Regions from separate parts of the Novosphingobium sp. BL-S-21 genome, predicted to be linked through region 1. Evidence: predicted binding sites of a transcription regulator. Region 1 holds the regulator's gene; each other region holds the start of a gene.

Region 1 (7,719 bases):
CACTCGCTGATCGTCGAGGACATTCCCGAGGCGCTCAAGGTCAACGCCCGCTCGGACGATGGCCATGTCATGGGCTTCCGCCATGCCGATCTGCCCATCCATGGCGTGCAGTTCCATCCGGAAAGCATCGCCACCGAGCATGGCCATGCGATGCTGGCCAATTACCTGAGGCTCTGCGGCATCGACGCCCGGCTGCCCGCACGGATCGCGGCGTGACCTTGCAGATGACGTTGCCCGACCCGCTCCATCCCATCGAGGAAGCCGAAGCCGAGCACGCTTTCGGGCTGATCCTCGACGGCAAGGTCGATGACGATTCGATCGTCCGCTTCCTCATCGCCCTCACCGAACGGGGCGAGACTTCAGGCGAAATCGCCGGTGCTGCCCGGGCGATGCGCGCGCGCATGATCCCGATCTCGGCGCCCGGCAACGCCATCGACGTCTGCGGCACGGGCGGTGACGGCCATCACACGCTCAATGTCTCGACCGCGGTATCGCTGGTGGTCGCCGCCTGCGGCGTGCCCGTCGCCAAGCACGGCAACCGCGCCGCCAGTTCCAAGGCCGGCGCAGCCGATACGCTCGAAGCGCTGGGGCTCAACCTCGACCGCGCCGCGGAAACGGCTGAGGAAACGCTCGGCGACCTCGGCATCTGCTTCCTCTTCGCTGCCCGGCATCATCCGGCGATGGGGCGGATCATGCCGATCCGCAAGGCCATCGGCCGCCGTACGATCTTCAACCTGATGGGGCCGCTGGCAAACCCTGCAAACGTCACGCGCCAGCTCGTCGGCATTGCGCGACCAGCCTATGTGCCGATCTATGCCGAGGCATTGATGCACCTGGGCAGCACGCATTCTTTCGTCATTTCCGGCGACGAGGGGCTGGACGAACTCAGCCTCGCCGGCGGCAACGAAGTCGCCGAGATCAAGGACGGCGAGCTTTCGATGCGCCGCGTCTCGCCTGAGGATGTAGGGCTGCCCATCTCTCCAGTCGGGGCGATACGCGGCGGCGATGCGGCCCATAATGCCGATGCCCTGCGGCGACTGCTGCTGGGCGAGCATGGCGCCTATCGCGATGCCGTCCTGCTCAATGCCGCGGGCGCCCTCATCGTTGCCGGTGAGGTCGAAACCTGGCGGGAAGGCGTGGAAGAGGCTGCCGAGGCTATCGACAAGGGCTTGGCCAATGCTCTGCTCAATTGCTGGATTTCCGCGCTTCGGGCTTGAGGCGCTGCGTGTTTTCGAGGGTTACCGATGTCCGACAAGCTTACCGAGATCTGCGACACCAAGCGCATCGAAGTGCAGACGCGCAAGGGTTTCGCGACGCTGGATGACCTGGACGCCCGGTCCCGCGAACAGAGCGCACCTCGCGGCTTCGAGGCGGCCCTGCGCCGGAAGGCGAAGACCGAATTCGCCTTGATCGCGGAGATCAAGAAAGCTTCGCCTTCCAAGGGTTTGATCCGGCCTGATTTTCGCCCCACCGAACATGCCATCGCTTATGAGCGCGGCGGTGCGGCCTGCCTCTCGGTGCTGACCGACTCGCCTTACTTCCAGGGCCATGAAGATTTCCTCGTCGAGGCCCGGGCCGCTTGCTCGCTTCCGGTGATCCGCAAGGATTTCATGATCGATCCCTGGCAGGTCGCCGAGGCGCGCTCGATCGGCGCCGACGCGATCCTGATCATCATCGCCGCGCTGGACGACGTGCTTATGGCTGAAATCGAGGCTGCGGCGCGTGAGCGCGGGATGGACTGCCTGGTCGAAGTCCACAACGAAGACGAGATGGAGCGGGCGAGCCGCCTCAAGTCGCGTCTCATTGGCGTGAACAACCGTGATCTCAAGCGGTTCGCGACCGATATTTCGACGACGGAACGCCTTGCCCCGCTGGCACCCGCCGGCACCCTGCTCGTGAGCGAAAGCGGCATCAACACTCACGCCGATCTGCAACGGCTGTCGGCTTGCGGCGCCCGTACTTTCCTCGTTGGCGAGAGCCTGATGCGTCAGGCGGATATCCAAGCGGCAACCCGCCAGCTCCTCTTCGCAGATTGAGGATAGCCCGCGCTTGAGCAAGTCCCTTACTCACATCGATGCGGAAGGCTCGGCCCGCATGGTCGACGTTGGTGCCAAGGCCGCGACCCGCAGGGTCGCCGTGGCGTCCGGGCGGATCACGATGAGCGCCTCGGCCCTGGAAGCGATCCGCGCCGGCAATGCACCGAAAGGCGACGTGCTGGGAACGGCACGCATCGCGGGGATCATGGCCGCCAAGAAGACGGCGGACCTCATCCCGATGTGCCACCCGCTGACGCTGGACGCCGTGAACCTGGATTTCACGTTCGAGGACAGCGCCGTTCTGGCAATGGGCACTGCATCGCTGAGCGGCAAGACCGGGGTGGAAATGGAAGCCATTACAGCGGTTTCCGTGGCTCTGCTGACAATTTACGACATGGCCAAGGCGCTCGACAAGGGCATGGTCATCGGTGACATTCGCCTGATCGAAAAGCGTGGCGGCAAATCGGGCGACTGGAAGATCGAGACATCGTCGCGATGATCCCGCCGATCGCTCTGGAAGAGGCACAGGCCCGACTGCTTGCGCTGGTCGAGCCGCGGCCCGTCGAGCACGTCGACATCGACGGTGCGCTGGGTCGCTATCTCGCGGCTCCGTTGCTGGCACGCCGGGTCCAGCCTGCCGCCGATATCTCCGCCATGGACGGTTATGCCGTCAGCGAAGGGGACTTGTCCGGACCCTGGCAGGTGATCGGTGAAAGCGCGGCAGGGCGGCCTTTCGGTGCAGCCGTCGATCCGGGTCAAGCCGTGCGGATCTCCACCGGCGCCCTGTTGCCCGAAAATGCGCGGGCCGTGATCCTGCAGGAGGATGTCGACCGGGACGGCGATCACCTCGCCCTCACGGGAGAGGCGCCCTCACCAGGCCACAAGCACGTCCGCTTCCGCGGCATGGATTTCGCCGATGGAGCGCCGCTGCTCGCCCCCGGGGCATTGATCGGACCGGCGCAAGCCGGTCTTGCCATTTCGGCGGGCCACCGGCATCTCGCCGTCCGCCGCCGCCCCCGGCTAACCGTGATCGATAGCGGCGATGAATTGTCCGGCGATCCCGAATGCTGCGCAGCCCATCAGATACCCGCCAGCAACGGCGCCATGCTGACCGCTCTTGCGCGTAGCGTTCCCGTCGATGCAAATCGAAATGGACCAATCCCCGACGATCTGGACGCTCTGGTCGCCGCCTTCGATGCGGCCGCCGATGCCGACGTGATCGTGACGAGCGGGGGAGCGTCAGTGGGCGATCACGACCTTCTCCGGCCGGCACTGGAAAAATGGGGCGCCGAAATCGACTTCTGGCGCGTCGCGATCAAACCCGGCAAGCCGCTCATGGTCGCGACACGGCAAACGGCAGGGCGTCGTCAACTGGTGATCGGGCTTCCCGGCAATCCCGTGTCCAGCCTGGTAACCGCATATTTCTTCGTTCTTCCCGTACTGCGCGCATTTCTGGGCGCGGCGCAGCCCTTACCCCGCGCGATTGCCACCCGGCTTTCGGCACCTTTGAGGACGGGAGGGGCGCGCCGCGAATTCCTGCGGGGATCCTGGGATGGTGAGGCGGTCCATGCCCTCTCACTACAGGATAGCGGCGCCTTGTCCTCGCTTGCCGCCAGCAATGTCCTGATCGACCGGTCGGCGCATGCCCTCGCCGCTGATCGCGGTGATCCCGTTCAGGTGTTCTTGCTCCAAAATGGCGGTATTGCTTGACGATACCCTATTCGTTGCATAATTGTTCCCTCATTGTTCGCAGACAAGTTCCCTGAACGACACATCAAGTCAGCCGGGGCCGGTTCGTCGGGCGATTCAGGCCAAGTGCCACAGAACACATGAGGCTAAGCAGATGTTGACGCGCAAGCAGCACGAATTGCTCCGGTTCATTCAGGTCCGGCTTGAAGAGAGCGGCATTTCCCCCAGCTTCGAGGAAATGAAGGAAGCGCTCGATCTCAAGTCGAAGTCGGGCGTCCATCGGTTGATTTCCGCGCTGGAGGAACGTGGCTTCATCCGCCGCCTTCCCAACCGTGCCCGCGCTCTCGAAGTGCTCCGCCAGCCCGAAGACGCCACGAGCAAGCCGGCCAAGGCCGCGGCTGCGGTATCGGCGGCGCGTGGCGGCAACGCCGCACCTTCCCGTCCGGCGGCGGTCGCCAGGCCCGCCAACGACGTGATCGAAATCCCCCTTCATGGTCGTATTGCCGCGGGCGTGCCGATCGAGGCCCTGGAAGGCCAGTCTTCGCTCCCGGTGCCTGCGGCCCTGCTCGGTGCAGGCGATCACTATGCACTGGAAGTCTCAGGCGACTCGATGGTCGATGCCGGCATTCTCGACGGGGATTTCGCACTCGTAAAGCGGACCACCACGGCCAGGGATGGCGAGATCGTCGTCGCCCTTGTCCGGGGTGAGGAAGCGACGCTCAAGTATCTGCGCCGGGAAGATGGCATGGTGCGCCTCGATCCCGCGAACGCCGCTTACGAACCGCAGATCTACGGACCTGACGAAGTAGAAGTCCAGGGCAAGCTGGCAGGCCTGCTGCGCCGCTATCATTGATCCGTCTCAGGAGGGCGCCCTGTTCGCCCTCCTCAGGCCAGCGGTCGCTAATACCATCCCTTGCGTTCGATCATGGTCGGCGCAGCGGGCTTCCACCAGCCATGATTTCCTTGCCCCTCCGCCACGGTCGTCACACTGCGGCTTGCAAGATCGATAGTCAGCCCGCCCGTTCGATCCAGCATCTGGCGATCAACTTTGAGCCACTTCGGCAGGCAGGTCCTCGGCAAGCGGCGTTCGGCGATCACCACGTCGGCCCACCTGCACGCCTCGGCCAGTTGCATCTCGGGGACGATGGCCCTCCCCCGCGCGATCAACACATGCCGAGCCTCTTCGCCGTGACGTAGCTCGACGGCGCAGAAGTCCGCGTTGCATCGCGTTCCGGGCGCCGTCTGCGCATTGACCGGGACCTCTCGCGTCCCGGCAACTTCCATGAGGTTGTCCAGGGCGTAGTCGCCGGAACCGGTGCGAAGCATCACGAGCCGATGGCTCTCGGGATCGATCCAGCCCACATGGCGGCCATCGCCCGAAACCATGATGTCCGGAACCGGAATGAGCATCAAGCCGAAGAAACCGGCAGCTATAGGCAAAATCCCCCATAGCCGGATGCGACCGTCCCAAAGGCCCAGCCAGAGGCCTCCAACGACAAACAACGAAAAATGCCACCCACTCATCGTGGGCATCACCCGAACGGCTCCCGGTTCCGCGGCTATGAAGCGGGCGATGGCCAACAGGGCGTCGATAGCGTGGTTCGCCAGCCACCACACCGGACCTCCAAGCCCAACCACATCGAGCAGCAGCGCCAGGGCGACGAAAGGCATGATGACCAGCGTCGTCAAAGGGATCGCGATCACATTGGCGACAGAACCGTAGAGGCCGGCACGATGGAAATGGAACAGGGCGATGGGCATCAACGCCAATTCGATCGCTATGCCGGTGATCAGGATCATCGTGAGGTTGCGCATGGCCTTGAACGGCCAGGCCTCTTCCCGGGGTGCCAACCAGCGCTTCAGCGGCTCTGCATTGCCGAGTGCCACCAAAACCATCACCGCCGCGAAGCTCATCTGGAAGCTGGGACCAACGACCGACTCGGGCCAGATGACCAGCACGATGACAGCCGCCACCGCCAGCAAGCGCATGGACAGCGCTTCACGGCCCCATGCCATGGCAGCGAGAACGAGCAGAGCGCCCAGGAAAGCCCGCATGGTAGGCACCTGCGAGCCGCTTAGCAGCGTGTAACCCAGCCCCGCGGCCGCACCGCATGTTGCGGCCAATATCGGCAGGCGGACCCTCAGGGCCAGTGCCGGGAAAAGGGCCAGAAGGCGCAATACGACGAAATAGACGCAGCCGATCACGGCACTCACGTGAAGTCCGCTGATCGACAGAAGGTGAGCCAGGCCCGCATCGCGCATGGCCTGGGCATCACCCTGGCCGATCGCGCCCATGTCTCCGGTCGTCAGCGCTGCCGCGATACCGCCCGGCGACCCCGCGAGATGCGTCGTTATATGACGGGACAACGCGGCACGCTGGTCGGCGAGCCAATCGCCTCCACGCCCGAGCGATATCACTTCGACCGGCGATGTAATCGAGCCCGTGGCCGACAGGCCTGAAAACCAGGCCGCGCGCGCAAAATCGTATCCTCCAGGGAACATGGGTGATGCCGGAGGGGTAAGTCGGCCGCGGAACCGAATGACCGCACCGGTGCTCAGCGGCTGTTCCCGCAGTGCGGCCGGCAGATTGACCCGGACCTTGATGGACCGCCCGCTTCGTGGCTCTTGCAACGCCAGTGTCAGCCGATCCCGCTGCAGCGCCGGCTGCTCTTCGAGCGACAGGACCCGGGCCGTGAAGATGCCCGACATGTTTCGCTCTATGGCCGGTTGCCCGACGATTTCCGACCGGGTCCAGATCGATAGGCACCCCGCCAGGACGACCAGCGATAGCGAAAGGATCGCCTGTCTGATATAAGGAAACCGAGCCGATCCGACGTGCCAGTTCAATGCGAATAATGCAATCGAGACGCATACTACGCAAAGGGCTACCCATGTCGCTGCAGACGACAGGAAAAACCAAGCAATTGCGCCAGTTCCAAAGGCCACGGCCAGCCACGGCGCTCTGGTGAAACTGCAGTTCGAAAGAAAACACTCGACACCCGCCAAACCGCTCGACAAGTGGCTCTTGCTGATCCATGGGCGATGCTGCAATGCAGCGCCTCCGGCTAAAACCGGACGCTCGAAATCAACCGTCGTGGCGGCGTGGCTGGCCATGGCGAGCATAGGACAGGAAGGTTATTAGAATGGCAAGCGGCAGTGCATCGAGCGGAGCGGCGGCAAGCAAGGCCGTCGTCACGCGCTTTGCCCCCTCGCCCACGGGTTATCTCCATATCGGAGGCGCTCGTACCGCTCTCTTCAACTGGCTCTTCGCCCGTCACCACGGCGGCAAGTATCTGCTTCGCATCGAGGACACCGACCGCGCGCGCTCGACCGAGCCGGCGATCGAGGCGATCTTCGACGGACTGACCTGGCTCGGCCTCGATGGCGACGAACCGGCGGTGTTCCAGTTCGCCCGTTCGGACCGCCATGCTGAAGTGGCCGCCGATCTGTTGGCTAACGGCCACGCCTATCGCTGCTACCTCACGACCGAGGAACTCGCCGAACGCCGCCAGAAGGCGCAGGAAGAACGCCGCCCATTCCGCATCGACAGCGAATGGCGCGATGCCGATCCCTCGACCTGGCCCGCCGACAAGTCCTACGTCGTGCGCGTCAAGGCGCCGCGTGACGGCGAGACGACGATCACCGATCTGGTCCAGGGCGAAGTCACCGTTCGGAACGAGGAAATCGACGATTTCGTCATCCTGCGCTCCGACGGTACGCCGACCTACATGCTGGCCGTCGTCGTGGACGACAACGACATGGGCGTTACCCATGTTCTGCGCGGTGACGACCACCTCAACAACGCCTTCCGCCAGCTCGTGATCATCCACGGCATGGGCTGGGAAGTGCCGGTCTACGGCCATGTGCCGCTGATCCACGGTTCGGACGGCGCCAAGCTTTCCAAGCGTCACGGCGCTCTTGGCGTCGATGCCTACCGCGACGAGATGGGCGTCCTGCCGGAAGCGCTGTTCAACTATCTGCTGCGCCTTGGCTG
Region 2 (7,719 bases), 760 kb from region 1:
ACGTCCGCTGCGCTGCAGATAGACCAGCACCGCCGCGATGGAGGCAGGCAGGATGATGGTGGCGATGACGATGAGCGGGCCGGTGGTCGACACGAAATCGACGGCATCGGGCCGCGCACCCGGATCGCTGCCCAGCGAGCGGACCATGAAGATTCCCACGGTAACCAGCGCCCAGCCCCACAGCAGGCCCACCAGCGCCAGCGCAATCGTGCGCACGCGCGGACTCAGCTGCCCCGCCTCGCGCAGTTCCAGCAGTTCGTCCCGGTCTTCGGCGCTCGGCGCGACAGCATCCGCATCGGGCGCGAAGAGGCAGACCACACCCGCAGCCACGAGAATCAGCCCCATGACCAGGAACACCGAAGTCCAGCCGATCCGCTCGGCCAGGATCAGGGCCAATGCCCCGCCGACGAGCGCGGCGATGCGATAGCCCATCTGGAATACCGTGGAGAGCATGTCGATGGTCGCCACGTCGTCCGCCACGTCGACGCGCCAGGCGTCGATGGCGATGTCCTGCGTGGCCGAGGCGAAGGCGCCGATGCCCGCCAACAGCGAAAACAGGCCCAGCGCCGCGACCGGATCGAGCTGTGACAGCGTCACCAGAATGATGCCGAGAAGGACCTGCGCCGTCACGATCCACTGCTTGCGGCGGCCAAGGCGGCGAAGGCCGGGCAGGTCGATGCGGTCGAGCGCGGGCGACCAGAGGAACTTGAACGCGTAAGCCAGCCCGATCAGCGAAAATACGCCCATCGTCTCCAGATCGACATGGGCATCGGACAGCCAGGCATAAAGCGTGCCGAGCAGGAGCGAGTACGGCAGACCGGCCGCAAACCCGAAGACCGCCATGAACCCGGTCTTCCGATTGCCCAAAGCGCGAATCACCGTCCCCAAGCCGGGCTTCGGGGCAGCAGAGGCTTCAGACATCCAGTATTCTCCGTTGGCAAACTCCGGGGACGGGCCCTGCGCGACCGTAACGCGTGGTTTCCCGAAGGGAAGGCTGGATGAAGCGGCGATCAACAGGTATGGGCGGGCGAATGTCCAAACCTCCTTTCAAATCCGGCGGCCCGAAGCGTGGCGGCTCTTCCCGCGATGGCGGCTCCTCGCGTGGCCCCTCGCGCACCACTTCAGGCACCTCGGGCCGGCGCGGCGCCGACCGGACGGCACGCGACGGCGCGACCCGGAGCGATGCGGGACGGGAAGAAGGCGGCCGGGGACGCGCATTTCGCGATGGCCCCGCACGGGATGCGCGTGATACGCGCAGCGCCCGGGAATCGCGATCGACGCGCGACGAACGCCCGGCCCGCGGCGGCCGCTCAGGCCGCTCCGGTCGTGACGAAAAGCTCTTCGGCCGTAACGAACGCCCCGTGCGCGATGAACGTCGTTCGCGCGATGATCGTCCGGCCCGCGCCGAACGCCCTGCTCGCACCGACCGTCCCGTACGCGGAGACCGTCCCTTCCGCGAGGATCGGCCTTTCCGCGAGGATCGGCCGTCGCGCGATGGCGCCCCGGCACGCGGCGAGCGCTCTGCCCGCACCACCGCTCCGGCGCGTGACGCTGCGCCGCGCCGCGGCCCCGGCGCTCGTTTCGGCGAGCAGGATTCGCGCGGCAGCGCTTATGCGCCGCGCGGTCCCCGTCCGTCGGATTCCGGCCGCTTCGACAGTGAACGCCCGCGTCGGAAGCCCCCCCGCTCGGCGCCCCAGGCAGCAGCGCCCACGCCCAAGTCCGCCGGGTTGCCCGTGCGCGAGGGCGAGCGCATCGCCAAGCTGCTGGCCCGTGCCGGCATCGCCAGCCGCCGCGAAGCCGAACGCCTTATCATCGAAGGCCGCGTGAAGCTGGGTGAAGACGTGATCGAGACCCCCTCGACCGTGCTCGCCAACCTCAAGGGCGTCACCGTGGACGGCAACCCGGTCCGCGAGGCCCAGGAAACCCGCCTCTTCGCCTTCCACAAGCCGGCCGGCCTGCTCACCGCCGAGCGTGATCCCGCCGGCCGGCCGACGATCTACACCGCCTTGCGCAATGCCCTGCCCGAAGGCAGCGGCAGGGTGATGCCGATAGGCCGTCTCGATCTCAGTACCGAGGGGCTGCTGCTGCTGACCAATGACGGCGAGTTCAAGCGCGAGCTGGAACTGCCCGCCACCGGCGTGCCGCGCACTTATCGCGCCCGTACTTTCGGCGACATCAGCCAGGGCCAGCTCGAAGACCTGATCGAAGGCATCGAGATCGAAGGCGTGGTCTACGGAAAGATCGACGCCAACATGGAGCGCCGCACCGGGCGCAACCAGTGGATCGAGATGACTTTGACGGAAGGTAAGAACCGCGAAGTCCGCCGTGTTCTCGAACACCTCGGCCTGCAGGTCAGCCGCCTGATTCGCACGTCTTACGGACCTTTCCGCCTGCTAGACCTGCCCAAGGGCATGGCGTTCGAGGTTAGCCAGCGCGATCTCGAAAACTTCCGCAAGACCCTGCCGAGCATCAAGTCGTGAAGGGGCCCGCGGCCAGGGGCACAGCCGTGAAGACGGGCCTGCGCATCGTCGCGGGCGAATGGCGCGGCCGCAAGCTGGCAGCGCCCGAAGGCGATACCACCCGGCCGACGGCCGACCGCACGCGAGAGACGCTGTTCTCGATGCTGGCCAGCCGGCTCGGTACTTTCGAGGGCCTGAAGGTCGCGGATCTCTTTGCGGGATCGGGTGCGCTGGGCCTTGAGGCCCTGTCGCGCGGCGCGGCCCATTGCCTCTTCGTCGACCAGGACCCGGCAGCGGTTCGCGCGATTCGCGCCAATATCGCCAATCTTCAGGCCCAGGGCCGGAGCGACGTGCGCGCCGGGTCGGTCATGGCGCTCGGCCCCGCCAAGGGAACACTCGACCTCGTGCTGCTCGACCCGCCTTACGAGACGGGCGCCGGCGCAGTCGCGATCGACAAGCTCGCGCGGCTCGGCTGGATCGGCGAACAGACCTGGGTCAGCCTGGAGACCGCCAAGACGGAAGCCGTTTCCATCAAGGGCTTCGAACTCGAAAGCTCGCGCGATGTCGGCAAGGCCCGCCTGCATCTGCTGCGGCCCGTCGGCTAGAAGGCAGTACCGTCCCGGACAAGGTTCGGGACGGTCTCGCCCGGCTTACTTGCCGCCGCGATTGCGACAGCCATCCTTCACGGTCTTGCTGCAGACCGGATAATCCTTGTTCATCGCGGTCGCAGGCGGCGGCGTCATCGCACCCTTGTAGGGGCCGCCCTGATAGGTCTGGTCGGCCGGCATGGCCGGGCGCACCGTCTGGTCGGCATATTGCGGATCGGGAACGCCGGTCGTCGGCATGCCATCACCCGGAGGGTTCGCCTGTGCCGGGGGCGTTGTCGGTGTCTTGCCGGCCATCTGCTGCGATATCGAGTTCCAAGCGATCGCCTGCTGCTCCGGGGTCATCTTGTAGATTTGCCCGCGCTGGTCCGGGGTGAGCGCCCAGTAGCCCTTCTGCTGCGGCGCCGTGAGGCTCCAGTAATAGGCTTGATACTCCGGCGTCCACGAGTCGTAATCCGCGCGCTGGGCGGCCGGCCAGGCGTCGTACATGGACTTTTGGTCCGGTGTCATGGTCGAGGAGGTGATGGGCTTGGCCCCGGCCATGCCCGAGGGCATGCTCGAATCGGAAGGGGTTGCGGGCGGCGGCGGGGCTTCCGGCACAGGGGGCATCTCGCCGGCAGTGTCCGTCGTGGTATTCCCAGCGGTGTCTTGGGCCTGGACGGCGCCGGACATGCTCAGGATGGCCAGGGCTGCCGCGCCCGAAAGGAGATATTTGTGCATGACTCACTCTCCATCTGCTCGTGTTTCTGGTTATTCTTTCCGTGACTAGGCGACTCCCGGCGCCGGGGGATTGTTCCGGGGCTGCGACGAACCGGCCTTGCGCCACGACATCCCGTTCCCTAGATGTTCACGGGTGAACGATCTGCAATCCTCCCTGCCCGAAGCCTCCTCGGACCCCCTGCTGGAAGGGCTCAACCCGCCGCAGCGAGAGGCCGTGCTGACCACCGAAGGCGCGGTGCTGATGCTGGCCGGAGCCGGCACGGGCAAGACGGCGGCGCTCACCCGCCGCCTGGCGCATCTGGTGCGCAGCCGCCTCGCCTGGCCGAGCGAGATTCTCTGCGTCACGTTCACCAACAAGGCCGCCCGCGAAATGCGCGAGCGCGTGGGGCACCTGATCGGCCCGGCCGTGGAAGGCATGCCCTGGCTGGGCACGTTCCACGCCATCGCCGCCAAGATGCTGCGCCGCCATGCCGAACTGGTAGGGCTGCAACCCAACTACACGATCATCGATACCGACGATCAGTTGCGCCTGCTCAAGCAGCTCATCCAGGCCGAAGGGCTGGACGAAAAGCGCTGGCCCGCCCGCCAGCTTGCAGGTTGCATCGATCGCTGGAAGAATCGCGGCCTCAACCCGGCCGACCTCGATGCAGGCGAGAACGAGGCCTATGCCAATGGCCGCGGGCAGAAGTTCTACCAGCTCTATCAGGACCGCCTGAAGGCCGTGAACGCCTGCGATTTCGGCGACCTCCTGCTGCACATGCTCAACATTCTGCGCACTCACCGCGAGGTGCTGGAACAGTACCAGCAGCGGTTCAAATACGTGATGGTGGATGAGTATCAAGACACCAACCAGGTCCAGTACCTGTGGCTCCGGCTCATCGCGCAGGAGCGCAAGAACATCTGCGTGGTGGGAGACGACGACCAGTCGATCTATTCCTGGCGCGGCGCCGAAGTGGCGAATATCCTCAAGTTCGAAAAGGATTTTCCGGGCGCCAAGGTGATCCGGCTGGAGCAGAACTATCGCTCCACCCCGCAGATCCTCGCCGCCGCTTCGGGCCTGATCGGCGAGAATACCCAGCGCCTCGGCAAGACGCTGTGGACCGAGCGCCATCCCGGCGACAATGTCCGCGTGATCGGCGTCTGGGATGCCCCCGAGGAAGCGCGCCGCGTGGGCGACGAGATCGAGCGGCTGGAGCGCGAAGGCGCCCCGCTCGACCAGGTGGCCATCCTCGTGCGCGCACAGTACCAGACCCGCGAATTCGAAGACCGGTTCATCTCGATCGGCATGAAGTATCGCATCGTCGGCGGCTTCCGCTTCTACGAACGCGCCGAGATCCGCGATGCCCTCGCCTATCTGCGCGTGATCGCGCAGCCGGCGGACGACCTTGCCTTCGAGCGCATCTACAATGCCCCCAAGCGCGGCCTGGGCGCCAAGGCGCTGGAGGCGCTGCACACACTCGCTCGCCGCCGGAACATCCCGCTTGCCATGGCCGCGATCGAGATCGCCGACAGCGACGAATTGCCGGCCCGCCCGCGCAACACGTTCCTGTCGCTGATGCGCGACTTCGCGCGGTGGCGGGACCTTTCCGGCACCGAGAACCCAGCCGATCTCATGCGCACCGTCTTGGATGAGAGCGGCTATACGGACGCGCTTCAGGCCGAGAAGACGCCCGAAGCCAGCGGGCGCCTCGAAAACCTCGTCGAACTGGCGCGGGCCATGGAGGAATACGAGACGCTCGGCGATTTCCTCGAGCACGTCAGCCTCGTGATGGACAACGACGCTGCCTCCGACGAGGAAAAGGTCACGATCATGACCATGCATGCGGCCAAGGGACTCGAGTTCGAGCATGTGTTCCTGCCCGGTTGGGAGGAAGGCGTGTTCCCCTCGCAGCGGGCGATGGACGAAGGCGGATTGGCCAGCCTGGAGGAAGAGCGCCGGCTCGCCTACGTCGCGATCACCCGCGCGCGGCGCAAGTGCACGATCCTGCACGCGGCCAATCGGCGGATCTACGGCCAGTGGACCAGTTCGATCCCCTCGCGCTTCATTGCCGAACTTCCGGACGATCACGTCGAGAGCGAAACCACGCTGACCGGCGGCGCTTCGCTCTGGCGGGCGCAATGGTCCGAAATGGCGGATCCCTTTGCCGAAGTGGCCCGCGCCCAGCCCGCCCGCACGGTGACGCGCGGCCCGGGGTGGCAGCGCGCCGCAGCCCGGGAATTCGATACCACGCCGCGCAAGATCGCCGAATCAACGCGCAGTGCGGCCAGCTTCGCCGCCAAACCGCGCACCGACATAGAAATCGGCAGCCGCGTGTTCCATGAGAAGTTCGGCTACGGCGCGGTGATCTCCCAGGAAGGCAACAAGCTGGAGATCGAATTCGAACAGGCCGGGCTCAAGCGCGTGCTCGACAGTTTCGTCAAACCGGCAGGCTGACGCGGGCCAGCCTGCCAGCTTGATGCAATTTCAGAGGCCGGTCTTTACCGGCGCCGCGCGGATCTGCTCGATCCACGGATCGCGCTCGAAGCGCGCCGTGCCGTCGGCTGCAAAGTCGAGAAGATCCCCGCCCTCCCCGGCGCGCGGCGACCACTTCGGCAAGGAGGCGCCGTTGGGATCGCCGGTCCGCGCGAAATTCACGAGATAGGCGCTGACGATCCGGCCCATCGCCTTGTCGCGCGCACTGGTCCGGTCTCCATATTTCACCGCCTGGGTATCGAGGAAGAACGGGATGTCGGTAGCGTGGCCGGCACCCTTGCCGCCGCCCTCCAGCGAGGACGCAACGTAGGAGAAGCGGTACTCGTAGACCGGAACGCCCGCCTTGGCGACAAGGCCGGAGATCTGCCGCGCGCCGGCTATCATGCCGCCACTGACGCCGCCGATGTCGTCGCTGGTCGCGCCGATCATCATCGGAACGCGGTGGAAGCGGTTGGTTTCATAAGCCTTGCGCTGGTCCACCGCTATGCGGCCATCGGAGAAGGGACTGGCGAAGGTACGCAAGCCCCCGGCCGGCGTGAACAGCGCCGCGAGATTGAGGCCGTCGATCACTTGCTCGGCCGTCAATCCGCGCAATTTCGCCAGAGCCTCCGGGTCGCCCGGAGCGATGCCCTTGGACTGCCCGAAGCGGCCACCGATCTCTTCGGTCGCGGCAAGATCCGGATTGGCCAGGCTCGTGCCGTTCCCGCCCGACATCACGACCGCTTTGTGAAACAGGCCATCGGCCTCGGGCGAGGTCACGAGATTGTTCACCGACATGCCGCCGGCGCTCTCGCCGATGATGGTGACATTGGCCGGATCGCCCCCGAAAGCCGCGATGTTGCGCTGAACCCAGCGCAGCGCGGCCAGTTGGTCCATGTAGCCGTAGTTGCCCACCATGCCGCCGTCCTCCGCCGCCCGAGTAAGCGCCGGATGCGCGAAAGTCCCGAAGCGACCGATGCGGTAGTTGAAGCTGAAGAACAGGACGCCCTGCCGCGCCAGTGCCGCGCCGGAATAGGTCGGCGGCGAAGCGCCCCCGTTCACGAAGCCGCCGCCGTAGATCCACACGACCACCGGCAGCTTGCCCTTGGCTGCGGCAGGACGCCAGACATTGGCGTAAAGGCAATCCTCGGCAGGCGGCGTGCCGAGCGGCGCCGCATCTCCGTCGAAGGGCTTCTGCATGCAGTCATGGCCATAAGTCGTGGCCTCGCGGGTTCCCTGCCAGGCGGCGGTGGGTTGCGGCGCGCGCCAGCGCAAGGGACCGACCGGCGGCGCGGCGAAAGGAATGCCCTTCCAGCTGGCCACGCCGTTCTCAACGCGGCCAGCCAGCTTGCCGCCCTCGACGAACGCTTCCGGCCGGGGACCGACCTGCGCACCGCAGGAAGCCGCAAACACGCCTACGAACGCCAGCATGTACCTGTATTTCATCGGATCCCCGCAGCAGACAGCCTCTTCGAAAGCAGTC
Region 3 (7,719 bases), 1.4 Mb from region 1:
GGCGTAGAAGCGATGGGCGCCCAGCGAGCCGAGGAAGAACCACAGGAGATACGTGACGCCGGTGGACTTGGCATTTGCCTGGTAGAGCAGGCCGGCCATGGCCGCAGTGGATGAATTCGTGTCGGTCATCGATACCCCCGTCGATAAGTGAAGGGGCGTATCGATATGGGCATGCCATTAAGAAACCAATGAATTTTTTGAGTTGTGGGTGGCATGGCTCAATGAAAGTCCCGTGAGCGGGGGAGAACCCGCACGTTGCGCGGGTGCTGCGGGCGGACGAATTCGTCGGCGCGGGATAGCTGGGGCTCGGCCTCGTGCACTTCCGAGAGGCGTTTCAGCTCGGGCGTACGGTCATGGATGCTCTGGGCCATGATATGGATGACGCCTTCAGGGCTGTGCTGGATCAGACCTTCCACCAGCATCAGCCGCGCGGCCATGACCGGGCGGCGGTAGGTTTCGAACAGCCGGGCCCAGATCACCACGTTGGCGATGCCGCCTTCGTCCTCCAGCGTGACGAAAATGGCATTGCCCTTGCCCGGGCGCTGACGAACCAGCACCACGCCGGCGACTTTCACGCGCTTTCCGTTTCGGGTCTTCGCCAGGTCCGCACAGCGCAGCACGCCTTCTGCCGCGAAGACCGGGCGCAGGAACGACATCGGATGGGCTTTCAGCGAGAGCCGGGTGGTCTGGTAATCGGCGGCGACTTCCTCTGAGAGCGGCATGGCGGGCAGGGCGGCATGGGGTTCCTCTCCCAGTTCGCGGGCGCGGGCGGCGGCGAAGAGGGGAAGTTCGCCGGTTGGCGTGCGGCGTGCTTCCCAAAGGCCCTCGCGGCGGTCCAGACCGATCGAATGCAGGGCATCGGCATCGGCCAGGAGGTTGAGCGCCCGCTGGGGGAGGCTGGCGCGCCGGGCGAGATCTTCGAGGTTGGTGTAAGGGCGGTGGGCCTTGATCTGCTCCGCCCAGTTCTCGCGAAAGCCGCTGATCTGGCGCAGGCCGAGCCGGAGGGCGAGTGCGCCTTTCGCTTTGGGTTCCAGGGTGCAGTCCCACTCGCTGTGGTTGGCATCGATGGTGCGCACTTCCACGCCATGCTCCTGCGCGCAGCGGACGATCTGGGCCGGGGCGTAGAAGCCCATGGGCTGCGAATTGAGCAGGGCGGCGGCGAAGACCTCGGGGTAGTGGTGTTTGATATAGGCCGAGACCCAGACCAGCCGTGCGAAGGCGAGGGCATGGCTTTCCGGGAAGCCGTAGCTGCCGAAGCCCTTGATCTGCTGGAAGCAGCGCTCGGCGAAGTCCTTCTCGTACCCACGGGCCACCATGCCGTTCACCATCTTGCTGTGCAGGGAGCCGATCGTGCCGACATTGCGAAAGGTCGCCATGGCGCGGCGGAGCTGGTTGGCTTCGGCATCGGAGAAGTTCGCGGCGGTGATCGCCAGCCGCATCGCCTGCTCCTGGAACAGGGGGACGCCGAGAGTCTCGCCGAGGACACCGCGCAATTCGTCGCGATCGTGGGGAGGAGCCGGAGAAGGGTAGATGACGTCCTCGATCTTTTGTCGGCGCCGCAGATAGGGATGGACCATGTCCCCCTCGATCGGGCCGGGGCGCACGATGGCGACCTGAATGACCAGGTCGTAGAACCTCTCAGGTCTCAGGCGGGGCAGCATGTTCATCTGCGCGCGGCTCTCCACCTGAAAGACGCCGATACTGTCGCCCTTCTGGAGCATCTCGTAGACGGCTTTGACGTGGGGAGGGTTGCTCCGGTGATCTTCCTCGTCGCCCGGCACGGAACTGAGCTGGTACTGGCGGCCGATGTGCGTCTCGATCATGGCGAAGGCCTTGCCGATACAGGTCAGCATTCCGAGCGCCAGGATGTCGACTTTCATCAGGCCGAGCGTATCGATGTCGTCCTTGTCCCATTCGATGAACGTGCGCTTTTCCATCGCGGCATTGTGGATCGGCACGGTTTCGTCGAGCCGGTCCTGAGTCAGCACGAAACCGCCGACATGCTGGGAGAGATGGCGGGGGAAGTTCAGGATCGTGCCGGTGAAGTGATTGACCCGCGCGATCGTGGGATTGTCGGGATCGAGGCCGGCCTCGATGCAGCGGTTGCGGTCGTATTCCGAGGCGTAGCTGCCCCATACCGTGCTGGCGAGCCGGGCGGTGACGTCCTCGCTGAGCCCCAGCGCCTTGCCGACATCGCGGGCGGCGCTGCGCGAGCGGTAGTGAATCACCGTGGCGGCGATTCCCGCGCGCTCGCGGCCGTAGCGGCTGTAGATATATTGCATCACTTCCTCGCGCCGCTCGTGCTCGAAGTCGACGTCGATGTCGGGCGGTTCCTTGCGCTCGGTGGAGATGAAGCGGGAAAACAGCAGGTTGTGCTTCATCGGATCGACGGCGGTGACGCCGAGGACGAAGCAGACCGCCGAATTGGCCGCCGAGCCGCGCCCCTGGCAGAGGATGCCCTGTATCTGCGCCCACTGCACGATATCGTGGACGGTGAGGAAGTAGGCGGCGTAGGCCTGCTGACCGATGATCCCCAGTTCCTCGGTAAGCAGACGGGTGAGCTTTTCGGGGATGCCTTGCGGGTGGAGGTCGCTGGCGCGGCTCCAGACCAGTTCCTCCAGCCAGCCTTGCGGGGTGTAGCCGTAGGGGACCGGCTCGTGGGGGTAGGTGTAGCTCAGGTCTTCGAGCTTGAAGACGATGCCGCCCATGAAGTCTGCGGTGGCGGCGATCGCCTCGGGAGCGGCGGCGAAGAGGCGGGCCATTTCGGCTGCGGGCTTCAAGTGCCGCTCGGCATTGGCGGTGAGGCGGCGGCCGGCGGCCTGTACCGTGGTCTTTTCCCGGATCGCGGTCATGACGTCGTGCAGGGGGCGGGATTCCGGCCCATCGTAGAGAGCGTCGTTGACCGCGATCAGCGGCACGCCGGCCAGGGCCGCCTGTTCGCGCAAGGCCGCCAGCCGGCGCGCGTCGCGGCCCTGCCGCAGCATCGCCGCGCCCAGCCAGACCTTGCCGGGCGCGGCCTGCGCCAATTGGCGCAACAGGGCGTCGGAAGCGGGGGTGGCGACGATGAGCTGCATGTCCTCCAGGAATTCCAGCAGGTCGCTCAGGCGCAGCTCGCAGTTGCCCTTGGTCGTGCGCAAGTTGCCGGTGGTGAGCAGCCGGGTCAGGCGGCCCCAGCCGTATCGCGTGGTCGGATAGGCGAGGATCTCGGGCGTATCGTCGGCAAAGACCAGCCGCGCGCCGACCATGAGGCGGAACGGGGGCAGGGTGACGCCTTCGGCTTCCATCTCCTCCCCGAACCTGCGCAGCGCGGCAAGGGCGCGGGCGACGCCGGACACGGTGTTACGGTCCGCTATGCCGATTCCGGGGTGGCCGAGCGCCAGCGCCCGCAGCGCCATTTCCCCCGGCGTGCTGGCCCCGCGCAGAAAGGAATAGGCGGTCGTCGTCGCGAACTCGACATAGGGCGGCGTTTCGAGGCTCATGCGAAGACGCCGTGCAGATACCAGCGCGGGTCGGCTTTCTCGCTGCCGTAGAGACCATGGCGGAACAGCCAGAAGCGGCGGCCGTCGCTGTCCTCGATCCGGTAATAGTCGCGCGTGGGGCCGGTCGCCTCCACCGTCTTCCACCAGGGATAGGCGAGGCGTTCGGGGCCTTCCTGCCGCACCACCCGGTGCTGGCGTCCCTGCCAGCCGAACCGGCGCGGGGGACCGTCAGGCACTTCGGCCAGCACGGTGACGGGTTGGGGGGGATCGAACAGGAACAGCGGACGCAAGGGCGGCTCGCCTGCCTCCGGCTGGGGCCAGGGCTGCGGAATCGATGCGGGAGGCACGAGGCGGTCGGCATATTCCGGCAAGTGCTCGTCGCGGGGGGCGAAGCGGTGGACGCATTCGGCGCCAAAGCGCACTTGCAGGCGGTCCAGCAGGGGGGCGAGGTCGGGCTTGCCGGAATTCTCCTCGTCCAGCCGGTCCTGCCCTTCGGAGACGTCCTCGTGCAGGGGCACGGCCAGGCGCAGCAGGTCGTAGCCGAAGCCCGGGTCGAGCGGATCGGCGAGCGATTCGATGCGTTCGCGAAACAGGCGGACGACATCGGCGGGTTCGCGCAGGGGCAGGCCGCTGTCCACGGCGAGCCGGGCGACATGGCCGTCGGTGCGGAACAGCGAGACTTCGTAGCGTCGGCCCCCCCGGCCGCGGGCGACCAGCACGTCCCGCGCCTGCCCCGCCAGCCATTCGATCACGCCGAGGAGGGGCTTCACGGTCGCCATCGGTTCGGCGAAGCGCTGCTCCACCCAGATCGGGGGCAGGGTGCGATGCGGAGTGAAGCGCCGGTCCTGCTCCTCCAGCAGGTGGGCGAGGGCGATCGACATCGCCTTGCCGAAGCGAGCGGCGAGGGGCGCGCGGGGGCGATCCGCAAGCTGGCCCAGGGTGCGCAGCCCGGCGCGCTTCAGCGCGAGGTGGGCATCGTCTCCCAGGCCGAGTGCGGCCACCGGCAGTTCGCGCAAGGTGCTCTTGCCGAAGCGGGCAAGGGCAAGGGCGGCATCCGGCGTTCCGGCACAGGCCGCCAGCGCCCGGAATCCCCGCCGTGCGAGCCGGGTGACGAGATCGCCCCGCACGGCGTCTTCATCCATCCCCAGGCTGTCGAAGCAGCCGGTGAGGTCCAGCACCAGCGCGTCGTCGCGATCGGGGGCCACCATCGGGGTATAGCGTTCGCAGGATTCGACGATGCGCAGCAGCAGGGCATGGTCCGCTGCGGGCCGGTGTTCGAGAGCAGGCAGGTCCGGCTCCAGCGCGCGCGCATCGGCCAGCATCATGCCGGCCGAGAGGCCCAGCGCCAGCGCCGCGGGAGACAGCGCCATGATGCGCTGCGCCCCGCGTTGCTTCGCGATCAGGGCGAAAGCCGCGTCAGGCGGCGCTGCGCCTTCCCGCATCGCCCGTTCGGACGGCAGGAAGGGAAAGGTGACCGCCAGATAGCGGCGCGTGGCCAAGCATGAGCTTACGGAAGGTGCCTTGCTCACGATTCCATTCCAGTTGCAGGTTGAGACCCTCCCGCCCGCCGCGCCGGCGCAGCAGGGTCACGTCGAACACCGGATCTCCCGGCGCATTGGCGGGCAAGGGAACCGACGGCGCGCTGGTCACCTGCCAGCGGGTGTGGGCGGCGCTGGGCGTCGGCTGGGCGCCGCTGCGCACGATCATGACCATGGTGCCGCTTTGCTCCGCCGCCAGCGCCAGCCGCCGCGAGGCGGTAAGGTCGAAGGCCGGGGCCCGGCCGTCCATTTCCATCACCACGGCCGCTGCCCCGCCATGCCGCACCGAATCCACGCCCGCGCGCAGCAGGCTCTGGAGATCGGGCAGGCGCAGCAGCACCATGGCGGCCGGGTCTATGCCCAGTTCCGCAAGGCCGGGAGCATAAGGGCGCGAGCGGGCCTGCTTGCCCCCGCCCTTTCCATTAACTTTGCCCAGCCGCAGCCAGAGCAGAGGTTCCCGCGCCTTGCGCGCCTGCACCGCGCAAAGCAGCGCCAGCGCCAGGGCGGCCCCGCCGTCCTGCTCGGTCGCGGCATAGAATTCATGAACGCCGTCCTGCTGCAAAGGCGACTCGGGCCAGCCGTCAGGAGACGCCTGAGCGAGGTTTGCTGCCAGTTGGAGGCGACTCGAATCGAACATATGTTCCTTTTATGTTCTATTCCTGTCCTGCGCAATCGAGTCTGGAAATGAGGGTGCAATCGGCTGTGGGCACAGCCCGGTCTCCCGATCCTGCCGGTGAGTTTCGTCGCACACTCCGATTCGCCGGCACCATGGCGCTGAACCCGCCGACAGCGGCCCAGAACGCAGGGCGAAAAGCTTTCGGGCATCGTTCGCCAAGTCATCGCCCGGCATTCCGCCTAGGGTTCGGGCATCGCCCACCTTACGGCCCCTACCCTCAAAGAAGGACTCACGAAGCATGGCCAGTTCCGCTCCCGCGCCGCTGGAAGCCGTTCCGCCCGTCACCACTGCCGCTGCCTGGCGAGGAGACCGGCTTTCCGAGACCGACGCGTGGATCTACAGGCTGTCCGACGAACAGGTGCTGGAGCTGGAGACGCTCGGTGCCCGCTTCATGGCCGATGACCCGGACCTGCGCACGGTCACCGCCGAGGAATATCCGCTGGTAGCCTGCGCCGATGCGGTGAAGTCATGGGGCGAGGATGTCGATTACGGCCGCGGCTTCGTGCTGGTGCGGGGCCTGCGGACCCAGCTCTATTCGGACGTTCTTTCCAACGCGATCTACTACGTGCTCGGCCTGCACATGGGCGATCCGATCCGCCAGAACGAGATGGGCGACCTGATCGACCACGTCTATGCCACCAGCGACAAGACCATGGACGATCCCACCGCGCTCTCCTCCAAGGTGCGGGACAAGCTGGTCTATCACTCCGACAGCTCGGACATCGTCGCGCTGATGTGCCTGCGCCCGGCCAAGGAGGGCGGCCTGTCCTGCCTCGTCTCCGGCGCGGAGATCTACAACGAGATCCTGCGCCGCCGCCCCGATCTGGCGCCGCTGCTGCTGGAACCCTTCCACTGGGACTGGCGCCGGCAGGACCACAATGCGCCGGCGGATACTTATACCTCGCCGATCGTCAGCCTGGTGGACGGGGTGTTCTCGATGTATGCGGGCTCGCTCTACATCCTCACCGCGCAGGAATATGAAGGCGTGCCCAGGCTGACGCCGGAGCAGATCGCGGTGCTCGAACTCTTCGACACGATCACCTACGAAGAGGGCATGGCCATCGAGATGGATTTCCGCCCCGGCGACATCCAGTGGCTCTCCAATTACGCCGCGCTCCATGCCCGCACCACGTTCTGGGACTGGCCCGAGCCGCAGCGCAAGCGCCACCTCCTGCGGTTGTGGCTGAGCCGCGATGCCGGGCGCCCGGTGGTGGAGGGCTTCGGCAAGAACGGCGTTGTGCAGGTTCGCCAGGCCCCGCGCGACGGGCAGGCGGAGCATCCCGATGCGCATTTCGACGTGTTCTCGGTATCGGTACCGCGCCTGATGGTCTGAAGGGCCGCGTGCGCAGACAAAGAGGGCCGGAAGTTTCCTTCCGGCCCTCTTTTTGTTGTCCTGAGTGTGCCGATCAGATCAGGCCGATCAGATCAGGCCGATCAGCTCAGGGCGATGTCCGGTGCGTCTTCCTGCTTCATGCCGACGACGTGGTAGCCCGCGTCCACATGATGCGTCTCGCCGGTCACGCCCGAGGAGAGGTCGGAAAGGAAGTAGAGGCCCGAGCCGCCCACGTCCTCGATCGTGACGTTGCGGCGCAGCGGCGAGTTCAGCTCGTTCCACTTGAGGATATAGCGGAAGTCGCCGATGCCGCTGGCGGCCAGCGTCTTGATCGGGCCGGCCGAGATCGCGTTGACGCGGATGTTCTGCGGGCCAAGGTCGTTGGCGAGGTACTTCACCGAGGCTTCCAGTGCCGCCTTGGCCACGCCCATGACGTTGTAGTGCGGCACGACCTTTTCGGCGCCGTAATAGGTCAGCGTCAGGATCGAGCCGCCTTCGGGCATCATCTGCATCGCACGCTTGGTCACCGAGACCAGGCTGTAGGCCGAGATGTTCATCGTCATCAGGAAGTTTTCGAGGCTGGTGTCGACATACTTGCCGCGCAGCTCGTTCTTGTCCGAGAAGCCGATGGCGTGGACGACGAAGTCGATCGTCGGCCAGCGTTCCGCCAGCGTTTCGAAGGCGGTGTCGAGG

Evidence for each region. The regulator LexA, encoded in region 1, represses DNA repair genes until DNA is damaged. The targets are predictions, from matches to a motif close to GTTCCNCNCTTGTTCT.
Region 2: ACZ1J6_RS14295 (ATP-dependent helicase) is a predicted target of LexA. The motif match lies at 3,899-3,914, and genes of this name have one in related genera.
Region 3: ACZ1J6_RS18360 (ImuA family protein) is a predicted target of LexA. The motif match lies at 5,657-5,672, and genes of this name have one in related genera.

Annotation. Positions count from the first base shown of each region.
Region 1 is NZ_CM145496.1:492,657-500,375, reverse strand. It holds gene ACZ1J6_RS10755 (anthranilate synthase component II) at 1-216, shown strand, start outside; gene trpD (anthranilate phosphoribosyltransferase) at 225-1,217, shown strand; gene trpC (indole-3-glycerol phosphate synthase TrpC) at 1,245-2,036, shown strand; gene moaC (cyclic pyranopterin monophosphate synthase MoaC) at 2,050-2,535, shown strand; gene ACZ1J6_RS10735 (molybdopterin molybdotransferase MoeA) at 2,532-3,746, shown strand; gene lexA (transcriptional repressor LexA) at 3,880-4,578, shown strand; gene ACZ1J6_RS10725 (ComEC/Rec2 family competence protein) at 4,626-6,848, opposite strand; gene gltX (glutamate--tRNA ligase) at 6,869-7,719, shown strand, end outside.
Region 2 is NZ_CM145496.1:1,248,929-1,256,647, forward strand. It holds gene ACZ1J6_RS14275 (AmpG family muropeptide MFS transporter) at 1-921, opposite strand, end outside; gene ACZ1J6_RS14280 (pseudouridine synthase) at 1,032-2,480, shown strand; gene rsmD (16S rRNA (guanine(966)-N(2))-methyltransferase RsmD) at 2,519-3,064, shown strand; gene ACZ1J6_RS14290 (hypothetical protein) at 3,110-3,784, opposite strand; gene ACZ1J6_RS14295 (ATP-dependent helicase) at 3,918-6,218, shown strand; gene ACZ1J6_RS14300 (carboxylesterase/lipase family protein) at 6,249-7,667, opposite strand.
Region 3 is NZ_CM145496.1:2,080,138-2,087,856, forward strand. It holds gene ACZ1J6_RS18345 (TM2 domain-containing protein) at 1-129, opposite strand, end outside; gene ACZ1J6_RS18350 (error-prone DNA polymerase) at 219-3,479, opposite strand; gene ACZ1J6_RS18355 (Y-family DNA polymerase) at 3,476-4,978, opposite strand; gene ACZ1J6_RS18360 (ImuA family protein) at 4,896-5,654, opposite strand; gene ACZ1J6_RS18365 (TauD/TfdA family dioxygenase) at 5,932-7,026, shown strand; gene fabI (enoyl-ACP reductase FabI) at 7,128-7,719, opposite strand, start outside.